Regions from separate parts of the Stappia indica genome, predicted to be linked through region 1. Evidence: predicted binding sites of a transcription regulator. Region 1 holds the regulator's gene; the other holds the start of a gene.
The links. The regulator PhoB, encoded in region 1, activates phosphate uptake and scavenging genes when phosphate is short. The targets are predictions, from matches to a motif close to TGTCATNNANCTGTCAT.

Region 1 (9,742 bases):
CGAAACCGGGGTTGCAGGCGGCACGCCTGTCATCTCGCCCCGACCGACGAAGCCGCCACCTTCACCGCCAACGGCGAGCGGCACGCCTGTCATCTCGCCCCGACCGACGAAGCCGCCACCTTCGCCGCCAACGGCGAGCGGCACGCCGAACATCGCATCCGGCACGCCGAATATCGGATCCGGTACCCCGGATATCGGATCAGGCACCGCCGATCTGGCGTCGGGCACTCCGGCCCTGCCCAAGGACACCTGACACGCGGGCTCAGAACTCGTCGGGGCTGTAGTCGTAGCGGGTATTGCAGAAGCGGCAGGTCACCTCGATGCGACCGCCGACGGTCATGTCGTCGCGCTCCTCGGCGGTGAAGCCCTTCAGCATGCCGCGGATGCGCTCGTCGGAGCAGCGGCACCGGTCGGCGAGCGGCTGGGGCGCGAAGATGCGCACGCCGCGTTCGTGGAACAGGCGGAACAGCAGCCGCTCGGCACTCATGTCCGGGTCGCCGAGTTCGTCGTCGCGCAGGGTCTCGACCAGGGCGCGGGCCTCGCGCCAGGCGTCGTCCTCCTCGAACTCGTGCTCGAACGCCCCTTCCGGCGCATCGCCCGGCGGCAGATCGGCCTGCCGCATGCGCTCCGGCGCCTCGGGCAGGAACTGCGCGAGCACGCCGCCGGCCAGCCAGGAATGGCGAGGCTTGTCGCCGGCGCGCCGGTCCAGCACCTCGCCGACGGCAAGGCGCACCACGGTCGGGATCTGCTCCGACTGGGCGAAGTAGCGATGCGCCACCTCTTCGAGCGTGATGCCGTCCAGCGCGACGATGCCCTGGTAACGGTTCATCGCCGCACCCTGGTCGACCGTCATGGCGAGATGCCCGTTGCCCAGCAGCGAGGGCGTGTCGGTCTGCCCGGCCGCCTCGGCCGCGGCAACGGCCTCGGCATCGAACTGGGCGCAGGCGCGCAGGCCGTCCGGCGTCTGGAAATCGACGACGAGCATCGACACCGGACCGTCGGTCGTGGTCTGCAGGGTGAAGCGTCCGTCGAACTTGAGCGAGGTGCCGAGCAACGCGACGAGCGTCGCCGCCTCGCCGAGAAGACGCGAGACCGGCGCCGGATAGGCGTGACGCTCCAGAATGCGGTCGAGCACCGGGCCGAGCATCACGGCGCGGCCGCGCACGTCCAGCGGCTCCACCGCAAAGGGAAGCACGGCATCGCGACCGGCCGGGGTGACGCCCAGCCGCTCCAGTTCGTCCTGAACGCTCATGGTCGGATCCTACGAGTCCTGCAGCGCTCCGAAGCACCAGGCCAGAATGCCCTTTTGTGCATGGAGCCGGTTTTCCGCCTCGTCGAAGACGACGGACTGCGGACCGTCCATCACCTCCGACGTCACCTCCTCGCCGCGATGGGCGGGCAGGCAGTGCATGAAGATGGCTTTGCTGTCGGCTTCCGCCATCAGGCGGTCGTTGACCTGATAGGGGCTCAGCAGGTTGTGGCGGTCGCCGTCGTCGTCGCCCATCGAGACCCAGCAGTCGGTGACGACGCAGTCGACGCCCTTCACGGCCTCGAACGGATCGTCGGTGATGCGGATCTCGGCACCGGCCTTGCGGGCCGCTGCGATCAGCTCGGCCGGCGGTGCCAGCTGCGACGGAGTGGCGATGTTGAGCGCGAAGTCGAGCTTGGCCGCGGCATGCACCCAGGACGCCAGCACGTTGTTGCTGTCGCCGGTCCAGGCGACGCTGCGCCCGGCGATGCTGCCCTTCTTCTCCTCGAAGGTCAGCACATCGGCCATGATCTGGCATGGATGGGTGCGCTTGGTCAGGCCGTTGATCACCGGCACGGTGGCGTATTCGGCCAGCTCCGTCAGCGCGTCGTGATCGAGAATGCGGATCATGATCGCGTCGACATAGCGCGACAGCACGCGGGCCGTATCGGCGATGGTCTCGCCGCGGCCGAGCTGCATCTCGGCGCCGGTCAGCATCAGGGTCTCGCCGCCGAGCTCGCGCATGCCGACATCGAAGGAGATGCGGGTCCGGGTCGAGGGCTGCTCGAACACCATGGCCAGCACGCGGCCGGCAAGCGGGCCGCCGCCGGACACGCGGACGGGGCCGCGCGCCTGCTTGATGCGGCGGCTGCCGTCCAGGATGAAGCGCAGCTCGCTGGCATCGACATCGGTGAGGTCGAGAAAATGGCGCGGCTGGATCGTCATTACTCTGCAGCTCCCCGCTCGAGCCCGGCTTCCATGGCGGTGGCGGCGCGGTCGATGCGCGACACGGCCTCCTCGATCTCCGCCTCGGTGATGGTCAGCGGCGGCATGATACGCAGGACATTGTCGCCCGCGCCCACGGCCAGCACGCCGGCCTCGCGGAAATGCGACAGCAGCTCGGTATTGGTGACCCGGCACTTCAGGCCGAGCATGAGGCCCTTGCCGCGGATCTCTTCCAGGATCGCGGGATGGCCGTCGACGACGGCGGCAAGCTTCTGCTTCAACAGCAAGCCCTTCTTCTGCACGCCCTCAAGGAAGCCGTCGGCCAGCACCACGTCGAGCACCGCATTGCCGACCGCCATGGCCAACGGATTGCCGCCATAGGTGGTGCCATGCGTGCCCGGCTTCATGCCGGAGGCCGCTTCTTCGGTCGCAAGGCACGCGCCGAGCGGGAACCCGCCGCCGATGCCCTTGGCAATCGCCATGATGTCCGGGGTGATGCCGGCCCATTCATGGGCAAAGAGCTTGCCCGTACGCCCGACGCCGGTCTGCACCTCGTCGAGGATCAGCAGGATGCCCTTGTCGTCGCACAGGCGGCGCAGCTCGCGCAGATATTCGGTCGGCACCGGCCGGACGCCGCCCTCGCCCTGGATCGGCTCGATCAGGAGGCCCGCAGTGGTGTCGCCGATGGCTGCAAGCAGCGCCTCATGATCGCCGAACGGCACCTGGATGAAGCCCGGCGCCTTGGGGCCGAAGCCTTCCAGGTACTTTTCCTGCCCGCCGGCGGCGATGGTCGCCAGCGTACGGCCGTGGAAGGCGCCTTCGAAGGTGATGATGTCGATCCGCTCCGGCTCGCCCTTCGCATAGAAGTAGCGACGCGCGGTCTTGATCGCGCATTCCAGCGCCTCGGCGCCGGAATTGGTGCAGAACACGCGGTCGGCGAAGGTCGCCTGCGTCAGCTTGCGCGCGAACGCCTCCTGCCCCTCAATGGCATAGACGTTGGACACGTGCCACAGCTTGTCGGCCTGGTCCTTCAGCGCCTTGACGAGGCCGGGATGGGAATGGCCGAGCGAATTGACGGCAATGCCGGCGGCGCAGTCGAGAAAGCGTCGGCCATCGGAAGTCTCCAGCCACACACCCTCGCCACGCACGAACTCCAAGTTCGCGCGGCTGTAGGTCTGATAGAGAGATGAACCTTCCATGTCCTTCCTGCTCCCATTGACCGGCTTGCCTGCCGGGGAGATGCCTTGGCGGCCCCAGCCGCCTTCGATGCCCTCGCCCGGACCTGGAATGTTGCCGTCCTGCTGCCGCAAAGAGCTGCAAGAACCGCTGGCACCCACTGCCGAAAGCAATTATGCCGCCCACGAGAGGCGGCACGGCGAGGAAGCCCCGTTATACACCGGGAGCGCGCGGGAAAGTCAACGGAATTGGCTGAGCGCGCCGCCAGGCGCCCGGCAGGGCCAAAGTCGCCAGAAACGGCCTTTTCTGGGGAAAACCGTATCAATCCCCAGGTGAATCGCCCCCTCACCTTGAACCGCAAACCCGGCATATTGTAGCTTTGCAGTCAAGAAATACGACATCTCGTGTATCCGACTCACAATAGCCTCAAAATCCGGCAATGAGCGGGGCACCCCTACGGTGTGCCGATAACCTTTTATTAACCAGATGTCGGGGCCCGATCAAACACGGAGTTGAGCGCATGTCCTGGACAAGCGAACGCGTCGACCTTCTCAAAAAGCTCTGGACGGACGGGCTGAGCGCCAGCCAGATCGCCGCCGAGCTGGGCGGCGTCACCCGCAATGCGGTGATCGGCAAGGTCCACCGTCTCGGCCTGTCGGGACGCGCCAAGGCGGCCGCACCTGCGCAGAAGCCCCGGAGCAAGCCGGCAAAGGGCGGCGCCGAGGACGCGGCGCAGACCGCCTCGCCGCAGCAGGGCGGCAGCGCCCCGTCGGCACCGCAGACAATGGGCGCCACCGCGCTGAAGGTCGAGGCGGCACCGGTCGCAGCCCCCGCGCCGCAGGCCAAGCCCGTTGCCGAGCTGGTGCCGATCGCCAAGCGCGCGACCATCCTGACGCTGACCGAGCGGACCTGCAAATGGCCGATCGGCGACCCGACCAAGGAAGACTTCTACTTCTGCGGCCACCCGTCGAACCCGGGCGTCCCCTACTGCACCTATCACTGCCGCATCGCCTACCAGCCGGCGAGCGACCGCCGCCGCGACCGCAACGTCGCCAACGGCTGAGGCAACGCCCGCCCATCTGTTCAAGATGGGCAGCCGAAACGAGAAAGGCCCGCCTGCGATCACCGCGGCGGGCCTTTCTCGTTGTTCGCAGATAGGTGGGCAGACCGCCCTGCCCGGCGTCCCTGCCGCCGGCGCGCGTCAGGACGCGGCGGCGGCGAACTGGTCGTTGAAGGCGTAGCCGGCGCCGCGCACGGTGCGGATCGGGTCCGGCACCTTGCCGCGGTTGATGGCCTTGCGCAGCCGGCCGACGTGAACATCGACCGTCCGCTCGTCGACATAGACGTCGTGTCCCCAGACACCGTCCAGCAGCTGCTCGCGCGAGAAGACGCGCCCCGGCGACGTCATCAGGAATTCCAGCAGGCGGAACTCGGTCGGACCGAGATGGATCTCGCGCCCCGAACGGCGCACCCGGTGGGTTTCCCGGTCGAGTTCCAGATCGCCGGCGCGCAGCAGAGAGGACACCACCTCCGGCTTTGCCCGGCGCAGCATGGCCCGCACGCGCGCCATCAGCTCGGGGATCGAGAAGGGCTTCACCACGTAGTCGTCGGCGCCGGTGGCAAGGCCGCGGATGCGCTCCTGCTCCTCGCCCCGCGCGGTGAGCATGATCACCGGCAGGCGCTCGGTCTCGGGACGCGAGCGCAGGCGGCGGCACAGTTCGATGCCGGACAGACCCGGCAGCATCCAGTCGAGAAGCAGCAGGTCCGGCTGGCTCTCGCGCAGGAGAAGATCCGCCTCGTCGCCGCGCATGCACGTCTCGACCTTGTAGCCCTCGGCCTCGAGATTGTAGCGCAGCATCATCACCAGAGGCTCTTCGTCCTCGACAATCAGGACCTTCGGCATATGGGGTACCCTTGTCCAATCGACCCGGCCGGGAGGCATCGGCGCGGCTTTTCGCTCGCGCCGCCTTGCCGGCTCTCGTTGTCAGCGGCGACGGGCGACAGTGCCGCCCGCGCCATGCTCAGTTCGCCTGAACGCCCTCAGGACGCCGTATCGGTCTCGATGCCGGTCTCGTCGACCTTCTGGCGCTCGTCGGTCGGCAGCACGCCGGTCGACATGTACATGACGTTCTCGGCGATGTTGGTGGCATGATCGCCGATGCGCTCGATGTTCTTGGCGCAGAACAGCAGATGGGCGCAGACCGAGATCTGGCGCGGATCCTCCATCATGTAGGTGAGGAGTTCGCGGAAGATCGAGGTGTAGAGCGCATCGACCTCGTCGTCGCGATCGCGCACGGCGGCTGCCGCTGTGCCGTCGCGCCCGGCATAGGCGTCCAGCACATCCTTGAGCTGGCTCTGGGCGAGCTCGGTCATGTGCTCGACGCCAAGGGCGAACTTCTTGGAGTCGAAGGTGCCCTCGATGGCGATGACGCGCTTGGCGACGTTCTTGGCGAGGTCGCCGACGCGCTCCAGATCGTTGGAAATGCGCATTGCCGAGATGACGTCACGCAGGTCGCTGGCGACCGGCTGGCGGCGAGCGATGATCAGGATCGCCTGCTCCTCGATCTCGAACTGCAGGGCATCGACGCGCTTGTCCTGCGCAATGACGCGGCGCGCCAGCTCCTTGTCCATGCGCACCAGGGCCTGCACGGAATCGTTCAGCATCATCTCGGCGAGGCCGCCCATCTCCGACACGCGGCCGGCGATGTCCTTCAGCTCCTCGTCGAACGACGAAACGGTATGTTGGCTCATGTTTCTTCTCCATTCGGGGCGCGGCGAGGCGCGCGCGTCATCCCGTCTGTTCCCGCGGCTGGTCCAGACTAGCCGAAGCGGCCGGTGATGTAGTCCTGGGTGCGCTTGTCCCGGGGGTTGGTGAAGATGTCGTTCGTCGCCCCTTCCTCGACCAGGTTGCCGAGGTGGAAGAAGGCCGTGCGCTGCGACACGCGGGCGGCCTGCTGCATGGAGTGGGTGACGATGACGATCGTGTAGTTCTCGCGCAGCTCGTCGATCAGCTCCTCCACCTTGGCGGTGGCGATGGGATCGAGCGCCGAGCAGGGCTCGTCCATCAGGATCACTTCGGGGCTGACGGCGATGGCACGGGCAATGCACAGGCGCTGCTGCTGGCCGCCGGACAGGCCGGTGCCAGGCTCCTCGAGGCGGTCCTTCACCTCGTTCCACAGGCCGGCCTTCTGCAGGCTGGAGGCGACGATCTCCTCCAGCGCAGCCTTGGTGCGGGCAAGCCCATGGATGCGCGGGCCGTAGGCGATGTTGTCGAAGATCGACTTGGGGAACGGGTTCGGCTTCTGGAACACCATGCCGACCTTGGCGCGCAGCTGCACCGGATCGACCTTGGGATCGTAGATATCCTCCCCATCGATCAGGATATCGCCTTCGACGCGGCAGATGTCGATCGTGTCGTTCATCCGGTTGAGGCAGCGCAGGAAGGTCGACTTGCCGCAGCCCGACGGGCCGATGAAGGCGGTAACGGTCTTCTCTTCGATGCGGATGCTGACATCCTTGATGGCGTGGGTGTCGCCGTAGAAGACCTGGACCTTCTCGGCAGCAATCTTGGTCTCGTGCATGGCAGCGGCTTTCTCGGGCGTGGTCATTTGGTTCATGGCTTGGAGAGCCTCCTTACCAGCGACGTTCGAAACGACGGCGCAGGACGATCGCAATCAGGTTCATGAGCACGAGGAACACCAGCAGGACGATGATCGCACCGGACGCACGCTCGACGAAGGCCGGGTCTCCTCGCTGCGTCCAGTTGTAGACCTGGACGGGAAGGGCCGAGGCAGGGTCGAAGAAGCCCGCCGGCGGCTCGCCCGGATACTCCCGCACAAAGGCCACCATGCCGATCAGAAGCAGCGGGGCGGTCTCGCCCAGCGCCTGGGCAAGGCCAATGATCGTGCCGGTGAGGATGCCCGGCATGGCCAGTGGCAGCACGTGGTGGAACACGGACTGCATCTTCGAGGCGCCGACGCCGAGAGCTGCGTCGCGGATCGAGGGCGGCACCGCTTTCAGCGAGGCACGGGTGGCAATGATGATGGTCGGCAAGGTCATCAGCGTCAGCACCAGGCCACCGACGACCGGAGCTGACTGCGGCAGGCCGGCAAAGTTGATGAAGACCGCCAGGCCGAGGATACCGAAGACGATGGAGGGAACCGCCGCGAGATTGGCGATGTTCACCTCGATCAGGTCGGTGAAGCGGTTCTTCGGCGCGAATTCCTCGAGATAGATCGAGGCGGCGACACCGATCGGCAGCGACAGCGCCAGCACAATCAGCATCATGTAGGCCGAACCGAGGATCGCCACTCCCAGACCGGCGGCCTCGGGCCGCGTATCCGAGGCGTCCGGAGCCGTGAAGAAGCTCCAGTTGAACCTGGTCTCCAGGATCCCTGCGTCCTTGAGCTGGTCGGCGAGCTGAAGCTGCTGCGGCGATACGTTCCGGTCGAGCTCGGCGCTGGCCATCGTTACCCGGCCCTTGTAGTAGCCGTCGATCCGGCCCGAGGCGAGCAGGTCGAACGGCACCGTCTGGCCGATGCGAGAGGGGTCGGCGAGGACATAGCGACGCAGCTCGGCAGGCGCCTCCTTCGAAATCAGATCGGCGGCGTCGCTCGCGGAAAGGCCCTCGATAGCGATGCCAGCCGCCGCCATCTTCTCTTCCATCGCCTTCTGGATCAGCGGCGCGTAACCGAATGTCGAGACCTTGGCGATCTGGTCCGGGTTTCGGTCGCCAGCCTTGTCCAGCCGGGCGGCATCGAGATGGATATCGAGCCGAATGTAGGTCTGCTGGAAAGAGGACAGCCCGTTTGAGAAGATGGAGGCAAGCAGGCCCAGCAGGGCCAGCACGCCGAGGCTGACCGCCAGCAGTCCGAGCAGACGGAAGCGAGCCTCGGAACTGCGACGACGCCTGGTATGGGTGTCGACCGTGAGGAGTGAGCTGCGGGCAGACGCAGACCCGCTGCCGGCGGCGGATGCCGGGATTGTCGCGTCGGTCATTCGTACTGCTCCCGATACTTGCGGACGATGTAGAGGGCGAGAACGTTGAGGCCCAGCGTGAAGACGAAGAGCGTCAGTCCGAGGGCGAAGGCGACCAGCGTCTCGGGCGAGGCGAACTCCGTATCGCCGGTAAGCTGACTGACGATCTTCACGGTGACCGTGGTCATCGCCTCGAAGGGATTGAGGTCAAGCTTGGCGGCAGCGCCCGCGCCGAGAACCACGATCATCGTTTCGCCGATGGCCCGGCTTGCCGCCAGCAGGATCGCTCCGACCACACCGGGCAGCGCCGCCGGCAGGATCACCTGCTTGATGGTCTCGGACTGGGTGGCGCCAAGGCCGTAGGAACCGTCGCGCATTGCCTGCGGCACGGCGTTGATGATGTCGTCGGACAGTGAGCTGACGAAGGGGATCAGCATGATACCCATCACCAGGCCGGCCGTCAGAACGGAGGAAGAGGAACTTCCAAGGCCGGCCGGCTGGGCGATCCAATCACGCAGGAACGGTCCGACGGTGATCAGGGCGAACAGACCGTAGACGATGGTCGGGATGCCCGCCAGGATCTCGATCGCAGGTTTGGCGAAGCTGCGCAGCGTACTGCCGGCATATTCCGACAGATAGATCGCGATCATCAGACCGATCGGCACAGCGAAGAAAAGAGCGACCAGGGAGACGTAGAAGGTACCCCAGAGAAGCGGCAGGATGCCGAGATCGGATCCGCCCCGGAACTGCGGGTTCCAGACGGTGGAGAAGAAGAAATCCTCCGCCGGATACATCTGGAAGAAGTTGTAGGTCTCGAACACCAGCGAGCCGAAGATGCCGACGGTGGTGAGGATCGCCACCGAGGACGAGCCGATGAGCAAGGAGAGCACGAAGGTCTCGCTGGTATTGCGGGCCCTCAACTCCGGTGTCACGCGGCGATATGCAAGGAAGGCGAGGCCGAGGGACAGGATCAGAACCGACACCGTCATCAGCATTTGGCCGTTGCGGTGGGCACTCCTGTAGGTCTTGGCAGCCTCGAAAACCTCTACCGGGACATTTGAGCCCAGCGCAACTCCGACATCGGCGAGGCGCGACCGAATGTCGGTCATGTCGGCACGCATGCGGTCCAGTTCGGCCTCGCCGAGGCCACGCGCCTGCATCAACGCATCGAGGCCGCCGGCGATACGCTCGACATCGGCCATCACCAGGCTCCTGGCGCCGCCCTCCGGGATCGCGCTGTCGGGAATCAGGCTACTCACCTGCCCATGAAGGACGATGGGCTGCGCGAAAAGCCAGGCCAGCAGAAGCAGCAGTGCCGGCACGCCGGCGAACAAGGCCACAAGTTGCCCGTAATAGGTAGGGAGCGAGTGCAGACGACGCCCGCTGGCTGCCGAA
Region 2 (9,742 bases), 2.3 Mb from region 1:
GGAAGGACAGTCCGCTGAACGGGCTGTCGAGCGTGAAGAAGAACAGCTCCCAGCCCGGTTCGTAGCGAAACGTCTCGGTGCGATTGCGCGTCATCGAGAAGCGGCCCTCGGGCGTCGTCACGGTGACGCGCGCGGAAGACGCATTGATCCAGTCCGGAATGTCGCCTTCGGGCAGGTCGAGGCGAATGCCCCGCCCTTCCGGTTCGACCCGGACCACGCCGTAGTCCGGGATGGTGAAGCGCGCGCCCTCGCCCTCGTAGACGACCTCGTAGCCCTTGCCGAGGTCGATGCGCGTGATGCCATCCTGCATGCCCACCCAGTCGGGCAGACGGCCGGGCGGATAGGTCCCCTTGTTCTCGCCTTCGATGGCGACGGTGACGGCGCCGGAGCGGTTGTCCCGCGTCACATGCGTCTTGTGGCTCCAGAAGTCGGACAGGAGGATTGCGACATTGTCGGTCCTTGCATTCGCGGCAATGCCGGGAATGTCGAAGGCAAAGAATACGTAGGTCAGATAGACGAGAACCACCGCGGGAACAGCGAAGGCGACTCTCCGCTTGCGGTCGAAAGCAGCCACCGCCGCATCGCCAAGCGTGCCGGCGGGCGTCGTGGAGATCATGGCGGTCATGTCAGTGCCCCTTCACCAGCTTGTGCCGGAAATGGCTCGACACCTGGTCGATGACGACGATGGTGGCGAAGAGCAGCAGGAAGATCGCGACGACCTGATCGTAACGGCCCTGCCCCCACTGCATCGCCGTCTTGAGGTCGTAGCCGATGCCGCCCGAGCCGACGAAGCCGAGAATTGCGGAGGCGCGCACGTTGATCTCGAAGCGCAGGAGCGCATAGGAGAGCCAGTTCGGCGTGACCTGCGGCAGCACGCCGAGCCACATGGCCTGGCTCCAGCTTGCGCCCGCAGACGACAGGCCCTCGACCGGCTTGCGGTCCGCATTCTCGCTCACTTCCGAAAACAGCTTGCCGAGCGCTCCCGTCGTGTGGAAGGCGATGGCGATCATCGCCGGCACCGGCCCGCCGCCGAGGATGAAGATGAGCACCAGGGCGATGACGATCTCCGGGATCGCACGCATGGCATCCATCGTCCGCCGGAACAGCGGAATGAGCCTGGGGAAGCGGGCAAGGCCGCGCGTCGACAGCAGCGACAGCAGCGCCCCGCCGCAGGCGCCGATCAGCGTGGCGACGCCGGCAATGTTGACGGTCTCGATCAACGAGGGAAGAAACTTCCACATCAGGCCGGGCAGGTTTGCGGCCTTGGCCACGGCTTCCGAGACCACTTCGGAGGGGAAGTCGAAGAATTGGTGAATACCGGTCCAGAAACCGCCAGCATTTCGGGCATCGGCAAGCTGAAAACCCGACACCATCAACAGCACGAAGACGAGCAGCAGGATGCCGCTGTACATCTGCCGTTGGCGGGCATGGGCGAGATAGTCGGCGCGGATATCGCCCGGCCTGGCGGAAGCCGTGTCCGTCATGAAGTCCTGCTGCAGGTGCCTGTGGCCAAAGCGCACGGGCGGGACCGAAGTCCCGCCCGGCAATCAAGAAGATCGTTCGATCAGTTGCTCTTGGCCTTGCGGACCGCGATGATCGACTCGTAGGCATCGTGGGTGATCGGGGCAAAGCCCGCGGTCTCGCCGGCCGCCACGTTGTAGGCGCACTCCGGATCCTTGCCGTGCATGTCCTTCAGCAGGGCGGTGACCTTCTCCTTGACGTCGGCCGGCAGGGCACGGCGCAGGACGATCGGACCTTCCGGGATCGGCTTGGAGCGCCAGATCTCGACCAGGTCGTTCATGTCCACGAGACCGGCATCGACCGCCTTGCGCAGAGCACCGGAATTGTAGCCGTCGATCCACTCGCCCTGGCCGTCGGCCCAGGTCACGCCGCCGTCGACATCGCCGTTCTTCACGGCGACGATGGTCTGCTCATGACCGCCGGTGAAGACGACCTCGCCGAAATAGGCGCCGTTCTCCATGGAAGCGCCGGTCTGCTGCGGGATCTCGATGGACGGGATAAGGTAGCCGGAGGTCGAGTTCGGGTCGCCGAAACCGAACTTCTTGCCCTTCATGTCTTCCAGCGAGGCAATGCCGCTGTCCTTGCGGGCAAAACCGATGGAATGATACGAGAACGAGCCGTCGAGATTGGTCTTGACCAGGACGACGTCGACCGCTTCCGGGTTGGTCAGGTAGGTCTTGGCATAAGCCGAGGCACCGAGCCAGGCGAGATCGATCGAGCCGCCGAGCAGGCCCTGGATGACGCCGTCATAGTCGGCGGGGGTGAAGATCTTGGTTTCGACGCCGAGCAGGTCCTGGACATAGGCGCGCAGGCACTCGTTGGAGGCCAGACGGTCCTGGGCGTTTTCGCCGCCGAGCACACCGATGCGGAACTCGGTGATGTCCTGCGCCGCAGCGCCAACGGACATGGTCGCAACCGCAGTGGCGGCCAAGAGAAGCTTCTTGAGCATGTGACGTCTCCTGAAAGAGTCGTTGGATGATTCTTGTGTTTGACCGCGCGCGGACACCGCGCCGGATCCTGCGGCTCAGGCGGAGGCGGAGGCCGTCCGCAGCAAGGCCGGGGATGGGGTGGTCACCGCCGCCGGCACCGGCCGGGCGTCGATGCTTGTCGAGGTGATGGCCTCGGATATTTCATTGCCGTCGCCGTCGGTCCCGTAGATCTCGCGCACCGCGTCGGCCGTCAGTTCGTCCGCCGTACCGTCGAACACGACCCGCCCCTGCGACATGCCGATGATCCGCTCGCAATAGGTGCGTGCGGTATCCAGCGTATGCAGGTTGGTGATGACGGTGATGCCCTCGCGTTCGTTGATGTCCTTGAGCGCATCCATGACGATCTTGGCGTTCAGCGGATCGAGCGAGGCGATCGGCTCGTCGGCGAGCAGCACCTTCGGCGACTGCATCAGCGCCCGCGCAATCGCCACGCGCTGCTGCTGGCCGCCCGACAACGCCTCGGCGCGCTTCAGCGCATGCTCGGCAACGCCCAACCGCTCGAGAATGTCGATGGCGCGCAGGATGTCGGCCTTGGGAAAGAGGTTGAAGACGGTCGCGAGCGTCGAGCGGGCATTCAGCGTGCCGTGCAGCACGTTGGAAACGACGTCGAGGCGGGGAACGAGATTGAACTGCTGGAACACCATCGCGCAGTCGCGCCGCCAGGAGCGCAGGGCAGCTCCCGACAGGGCCGAGACCTCGGTGTCGCGGAACATGATCCGCCCGCCGTTCGGATCGACGAGCCTGTTGAGCATCCGCAGCAGCGTGGATTTCCCCGCACCCGAACGGCCGATGACACCGACCATCTGTCCGTCCGGAATGTCGAGCGTCACGGCATCCACCGCGGTCAGCAGTCCGAACTTTCGCGTCACACCGTCGAGCTTGAACATCTGCGCCTCAATCCTGATGATTGAAGCTTGCGTACTCGGTATAGATGACAGGGAATCTGCGGTTTTATGACAGTTCCCTGACGTTTGCCGGATACAGCGCAGTAATTCGACGGCTCACGACTTCACTGGCCAGTCTCGTAACGCTCCAGGAACGCTTCCGCATCGAGACTTCGGAAGTCTTCGAGCGTTTCGCGCAAGCGTTCATGGCTCCAGTCCCACCAGGCAAGCGCCTGCATTCGCGCGACGGTTTCCGCGGAAAATCGCTCGCGGATCAGCCGCGCCGGGACACCTCCGACGATGGTGTAGGGCGCGACGTCCCGCGACACGACGGCCCCCGATCCGATCACCGCGCCATTGCCGACCGACACGCCGGGAAGGATGGTGGCACCGTGGCCGATCCAGGCGTCATGGCCGATCCGGACCCTCAAGGCCCGCCGCCGCCGGAAGAAGTCCGCTTCCTGGTCCGCATCGTCCCAGTAGTCGTTCGCCCGATAGGTGAAATGGTGCAGCGTTGCCCGCTCCATCGGATGGTGGGTGGCATTGATCCGCACGCAGGCAGCGATGTTTGCGAACTTGCCGATCTCGGCATTCCAGATCATCGCGTCGCGCATCACGTAGGAGTAGTCGTCCATGCGGGTCTCGCTGATGCTGACCCGCGCATCCACCTCGGTATAGCAGCCGAACTCGCAGTCGCTGACCTCGGCGGTCGGATGGATGAACGGAGTTTCGGAAAGTCGTGCCATGCCCCGTTCCTCAGGCTGCGCGCGCCGGCGCGAAGCCGCGCACGTCGATGATCCGGTCTGCAACGGCCTCGCGCACTTCCTCGTCGTGGAAGATGCCGATCTGCGCCACGCCCCGCGCCTTCTTCTCCGCGATCATTTCGATCACGACACGCCGGTTGGCCGCATCGAGCGAGGCCGTCGGCTCGTCGAGCAGCAATACCGGGTGATCGGTGATGAAGCCGCGAGCGATGTTCACGCGCTGCTGCTCGCCGCCCGAAAAGGTCGCAGGCGGCAGCTGCCAGAGCCGTAGCGGCAGATTGAGCCGCTCGAGCGTTGTTGCAGCCCGCTCCCGCGCGACATCCGCGTTGATACCGCGCGCCACCAGGGGCTCGGCAACCACATCGATTGCCGCGACACGCGGAACCGTGCGCAGAAACTGGCTGACATAGCCAAGGGTCTCGCGGCGGATGGCCAGTACAAGCCGCGGCGAGGCCGTGACGAGATCGACCATTGTCTCGCCGTGACGGATCAGGATCTCCCCGCCGGTTGCGGCGTAGTTGCCGTAGAGCATCTTGAGGATGGAGCTCTTGCCCGCGCCCGAAGGACCGCCGAGCACGACGCACTCACCAGCGTGCACCTCGAAGGACGCCTCCTCCACCACCGGCAGTTCGAGGCCGCCCTGCAGGTGCATGCAGAAGGACTTCGACAGAGCACTCGACCTTACGGCAATGGCATTTCGATTGACGGGATCGGACATGATCACCCCTGCAGAATGGAAGAGACGAGAAGCTGGGTGTAAGGCGCCTGCGGATCGTCGAGCACGCGGTCGGTCAGCCCTTCCTCGACCACGCGGCCATCCTTCATCACGATCATCCGGTGCGACAGCAGCCGGGCGACCGCGAGATCGTGGGTGACGACGATGGCAGCAAGGCCGAGGTCGTTGACAAGACCGCGAAGCAGGTCGAGCAGACGCGCCTGCACCGAAACGTCGAGCCCGCCGGTCGGCTCGTCCATGAAGACGAGACGCGGCCCGGTCACGAGATTGCGGGCGATCTGCAATCGCTGGCGCATGCCGCCGGAGAAGGCGCGCGGCTGGTCGTCGATACGATCCGCGGCGATCTCAACCCGCGACAGCCAGTGGGTGGCCGTGTCGCGAATGCGCCCGTAGTGCCGCTCGCCGACGGCCATCAGCCGCTCGCCGACATTGGCACCGGCCGAGACGGTCATGCGCAGCCCGTCGGCCGGGTTCTGGTGCACGAAGCCCCAGTCCGTGCGCATCAACAGGCGCCGCTCGGCCTCGCTCATCCGGTAGAGATCGCGGCTTTCGCCGTCCCGCATGCGGTAGCTGACGCTGCCAGCACTCGGCTCCAGCCGGGTCGAGATGCAGTTGAGCAGCGTGGTCTTGCCCGAGCCGCTCTCGCCGACAATGGCCAGAACCTCGCCCGGATAAACCTCGAACGAGACATCCCGGCAACCAACCCGTTCGCCGTAGTAGCGCGACAGTCCCTCGACACTCAGAAGCGGCGTTTCATCCAGCATCGTCATCACACCGCCTCCCCTTCGGTCTTGCCATGGCCCATATAGGCCTCGTCCGGCGACAGACGGCCGCGGTGACCGTCGGCCCGGCGGCTCTCGCAATGGTCGGTATCGGAGCAGACGAACATCCGCCCGCCGCGGTCGTCGAGGATCACCTCGTCGAGATAGACACCCTCGGCACCGCACAGGGCACAGGGCTCGTCGAATGTCTGGATCTCGAAGGGATGGTCCTCGAAGTCGAGACTGACGACCCTTGTATGCGGCGGAATGGCGTAGATCCGCTTCTCGCGACCGGCGCCGAACAGCTGCAGGGCATCGCTCATGTCCATCTTCGGATTGTCGAACTTCGGCGTCGGCGACGGGTCCATCACATAGCGACCCGACACCAGCACCGGATAGGCATAGGTGGTCGCGATATGGCCGTGGCGGGCGATGTCCTCGTAGAGCTTGACGTGCATCAAGCCGTATTCCTCGAGCGCATGCATCTTGCGGGTTTCCGTCTCGCGCGGCTCCAGGAAGCGCAGCGGTTCGGGGATCGGCACCTGGTAGACCAGCACCTGCCCGGCCTGCAGCTTTTCCTCCGGGATGCGGTGGCGCGTCTGGATGATCGTCGCCTCGCGCGTCTTCGTGGTCACCGCGACATTGGCCACCTTCTGGAAGAACGCACGGATCGACACCGCGTTGGTGGTATCGTCCGCCCCCTGGTCGATGACCTTGAGGACATCCTGCGGCCCGATGATCGAGGCGGTCACCTGCACGCCGCCCGTACCCCAGCCATAGGGCATCGGCATCTCGCGGCTGGCAAAGGGCACCTGGTAGCCGGGAATGGCGATGGCCTTGAGGATCGCCCGGCGGATCATCCGCTTCGTCTGCTCGTCCAGATAGGCGAAATTGTAGGTGGCGAGGTCCTCGCCAAGTGCGGTTGCAGCGCTCATTCGGCGGCCTCCTGCGTGTCGCTTTCGCTTCCCCGCCGCGCCTCGAATTCCGCTCGCATCCGGCGGACGAGATCGAGTTCCGCCTGGAAGTCGACATAGTGCGGCAGTTTCAGATGCTCGACGAAGCCCGTCGCCTGGACGTTGTCGGCATGGGAGATGACGAATTCCTCGTCCTGCGCCGGGGCGACGCGGTCTTCGCCCAACTCGCCCGCGCGCAGCGACCGGTCGACCAGCGCCATCGCCATCGCCTTGCGCTCCGATTGGCCGAATACGAGGCCATAGCCGCGGGTGAACTGCGGCGGGAGCTTCGCCGAACCGGCGAACTGGTTGACCATCTGGCATTCGGTGACACGGATGCGGCCGAGCGAAACGGCAAAGCCGAGTTCCGGTACGTCCATCTCCACCTCGACCTCGCCGATGCGGATCTCGCCGGCGAAGGGATGCGTGCGTCCGTAGCCGCGCTGGGTGGAATAGCCGAGAGCCAGCAGAAAGCCCTCGTCGCCGCGCGCAAGGGCCTGAAGACGCAGATCGCGCGCCATCGGGAACTCCATCGGCTCGCGCGTCAGGTCGCCGGAGGGTTCCTGCGGCATCTCGGCCGGGTCTCCCGCATAGGCCCGCTCGATCAGGTCTTCCTGCGCGAGAATGTCGGCGACGCGGGTCAGCGGCTCGCCTTCGCTGTCGCGCGCCGGGGCAGGCTCCACCGCCTCGTCGCCGGCAAGCGCAGGATCGAGCAGGCGGTGCGTATAGTCGAAGGTCGGACCGAGAACCTGCCCGCCCGGCAAGTCCTTGTACGTGGCCGAAACCCGCCGCTCGGCGACCATCTCGCCGGTCTCGACCGGCAACGAGGCACCGAAGCGCGGCAAGGTCGTGCGATAGGCGCGCAGAAGGAAGATCGCCTCGATCATGTCGCCCCGCGCCTGCTTGACGGCCAGCGCGGCAAGCTCGGGCGCATAGAGAGAGGCTTCCGCCATCACCCGGTCGACGGCCAGAGCCAGCTGCTCGACGAGCTGTTCGACGGTGATCGAGGGAAGGGACCGGTCGCCGCGGCGGCGGTCGGCCAGCATCTTGTGGGCGTTGGCGATGGCCGCCTCGCCGCCCTTGACTGCGACATACATCAGCCCGTCTCCGTCTCGTTGGCATGCCTTGCGACCGTGCTGCGCGGCAGCGCCATGATGCGCAGTCCGGCGACGAGCACGATGTCGACCCCGCGCGGAAAGAGCGCCCGGTTCGCAGTGCGCTGCGCCGCGAAATCCTCAGGCAGGCCGGCTGGGCTCACCACCCGCTGCCCGTCGATGCCGGGACCTTCCAGGATCAGGTGCGCGCCGCCCTCCAGCGCATCCACCTCGACCACCAGCGTCGTCGAGCGGTCGGGATATTCCTGCGTCCCCAGGGCAAGGGCGTCCAGCGCCGGCATGGCGACGGCCCGCGCGAAAGCGAAGGTGGACTTGTCCGCCTCCTGCACCACCGGCGCACCGCACTGGAAGGACAGCCAAGCCCGCACACCCTCGCTGTCGGCGCCATCGCCCAGCCAGACCGGCGTATCGGGATCGCACATCGACACCGCGATGGCGCCCGAGCCCGACCCCAGGGGAGCGGGCGGTGCGACGGAGACGGGAAGATCGTGAAGGGTGCCGGGGCGTGCGGTCGCATCCATCAGGGCGCGGAAGACGCCCTGCGCCTCGAACACCGGATCGTTGAAACCGCCGGACACGGCGAGCGTGGAAAGAACGGCTTCGGACATCAGTCGTCTCCGCGAACCATGGTGAAGAAGTCGACGCGCGTTGCGGCGGCCTCGCGCTTGACGCGGGAGACCTCATCGGCGCGGGCGGCGGCCAGCGGCGCCAACACGTGCGCCTCGATGTCGTCGCGGCGCGCGCCGTCGCTCCACATGGCCGCAAGCACCGCAGAAAGGCGCGCCTTTGCCCTGTCCTGTCCCAGCGCATAGGCGTGGCCGACGGTGCCGCCGGCGAGCCGGACGGTGGCCCGCGTCACCGCCGCCTCTCCAAGGTTGAAGGGAGCACCGTCGCCGCCGATGCGGCCGCGCACCATGACCAGCCCGATCTCGGGTCCGCGCACCGGCATCGCCTCCGGCAACGCGCCGAGCGCCGCCGCGCAGGCCGCGATCTCGCCGCCGGGAGAGGCCGCCAGAACGTCCATCAGCCGCTTGAGGCCAGGCCCCGCCTCGCTTTGCGTTTCCGCTTCCCTCATGTGCCGCTCCGTTTTCAGTTTCGCACTCGCCCGGGAGGCTCTCATGCCCCGCAATGGCAGCAGCCACCTTCGCGCCCAGTGTCCCTACACCTGCCGTCTATATTTGTCTAGTATTATAGACAACCGACAATACAGACCCTACAAGCTCCGCGTGACGGCGGCATGACAGGGCAAGCCCCACCCCACCGCTCCCCGGTCAGCGAAACCCGGTCGCTTCGGCTCCGCTTCTGTTGGCTGTCGACCTCCTGGCTTGCTAGAAGGGCTAGGTCGTGGACTCATAATTGTGCCGGAAACGGCGTTTGGCCCGGCAATGATGTGCCAGGAGGAGCGTGATGGCCGGGGCAGCCCCCCCCGCCCGAGCGGCCCGACGCCGCAGATCGAAGTCGGGCCGACGCCCTCCGGGTCTGCGCGAACCTGCCGGCAACGGCGTCGCAAGACCTTGAAAACCGGACGGTTTCCTGCGGGCTTGCTCCTTGTATCCGATCAGGTTCGCGCAGACCGTTTCTCGCCAGAATTATGAGTTCACGACCCAAAGCCGAAGCGGCGGCGAAAGGACACGCATGAGTGGAATTGAACGGCAGACGGGGGTCGCCCTGTGGCGGCAGATCGCCGACGAGATTCGCGCCGGCATCGGCAATGGCGATCATGACGACACGGGACGCCTGCCGACCGAGGCCGTGCTGGCCGCGCGTTTCGACGTCAACCGCCACACGGTACGGCAGGCCCTGGCGGCGCTTGCCCGGGAAGGCGTCGTGGAGACCGTGCAGGGGCGCGGCACGACCATCGTTCCGCGCCGCCGCGTGACCTATCCGATCGGCACCCGCACCCGCTTTTCCGCCGGCCTCGGCGGTCAGGTGGCCCAGGCCGTCACACGACTGGTCGGCGTCTCGCAGGAAAACGCGACGCCCGAGCTTGCGGCGCAGCTGCGGCTGGCTGCCGGCGCT

Region 2: phnC (phosphonate ABC transporter ATP-binding protein) is a predicted target of PhoB. The motif match lies at 3,464-3,480, and genes of this name have one in related genera.

Annotation. Positions count from the first base shown of each region.
Region 1 is NZ_CP046908.1:4,060,444-4,070,185, reverse strand. Features, by position in the region: gene GH266_RS18990 (hypothetical protein) at 1-253, shown strand, start outside; gene GH266_RS18985 (Hsp33 family molecular chaperone) at 263-1,252, opposite strand; gene argF (ornithine carbamoyltransferase) at 1,262-2,194, opposite strand; gene GH266_RS18975 (aspartate aminotransferase family protein) at 2,194-3,393, opposite strand; gene GH266_RS18970 (GcrA family cell cycle regulator) at 3,891-4,433, shown strand; gene phoB (phosphate regulon transcriptional regulator PhoB) at 4,572-5,273, opposite strand; gene phoU (phosphate signaling complex protein PhoU) at 5,411-6,121, opposite strand; gene pstB (phosphate ABC transporter ATP-binding protein PstB) at 6,190-6,978, opposite strand; gene pstA (phosphate ABC transporter permease PstA) at 7,004-8,368, opposite strand; gene pstC (phosphate ABC transporter permease subunit PstC) at 8,365-9,742, opposite strand, start outside.
Region 2 is NZ_CP046908.1:1,717,616-1,727,357, forward strand. Features, by position in the region: gene phnE (phosphonate ABC transporter, permease protein PhnE) at 1-625, opposite strand, end outside; gene phnE (phosphonate ABC transporter, permease protein PhnE) at 627-1,484, opposite strand; gene phnD (phosphonate ABC transporter substrate-binding protein) at 1,565-2,470, opposite strand; gene phnC (phosphonate ABC transporter ATP-binding protein) at 2,546-3,397, opposite strand; gene GH266_RS08100 (DapH/DapD/GlmU-related protein) at 3,520-4,140, opposite strand; gene phnL (phosphonate C-P lyase system protein PhnL) at 4,151-4,876, opposite strand; gene phnK (phosphonate C-P lyase system protein PhnK) at 4,879-5,655, opposite strand; gene GH266_RS08115 (alpha-D-ribose 1-methylphosphonate 5-phosphate C-P-lyase PhnJ) at 5,664-6,590, opposite strand; gene GH266_RS08120 (carbon-phosphorus lyase complex subunit) at 6,587-7,705, opposite strand; gene phnH (phosphonate C-P lyase system protein PhnH) at 7,705-8,331, opposite strand; gene phnG (phosphonate C-P lyase system protein PhnG) at 8,331-8,798, opposite strand; gene phnF (phosphonate metabolism transcriptional regulator PhnF) at 9,359-9,742, shown strand, end outside.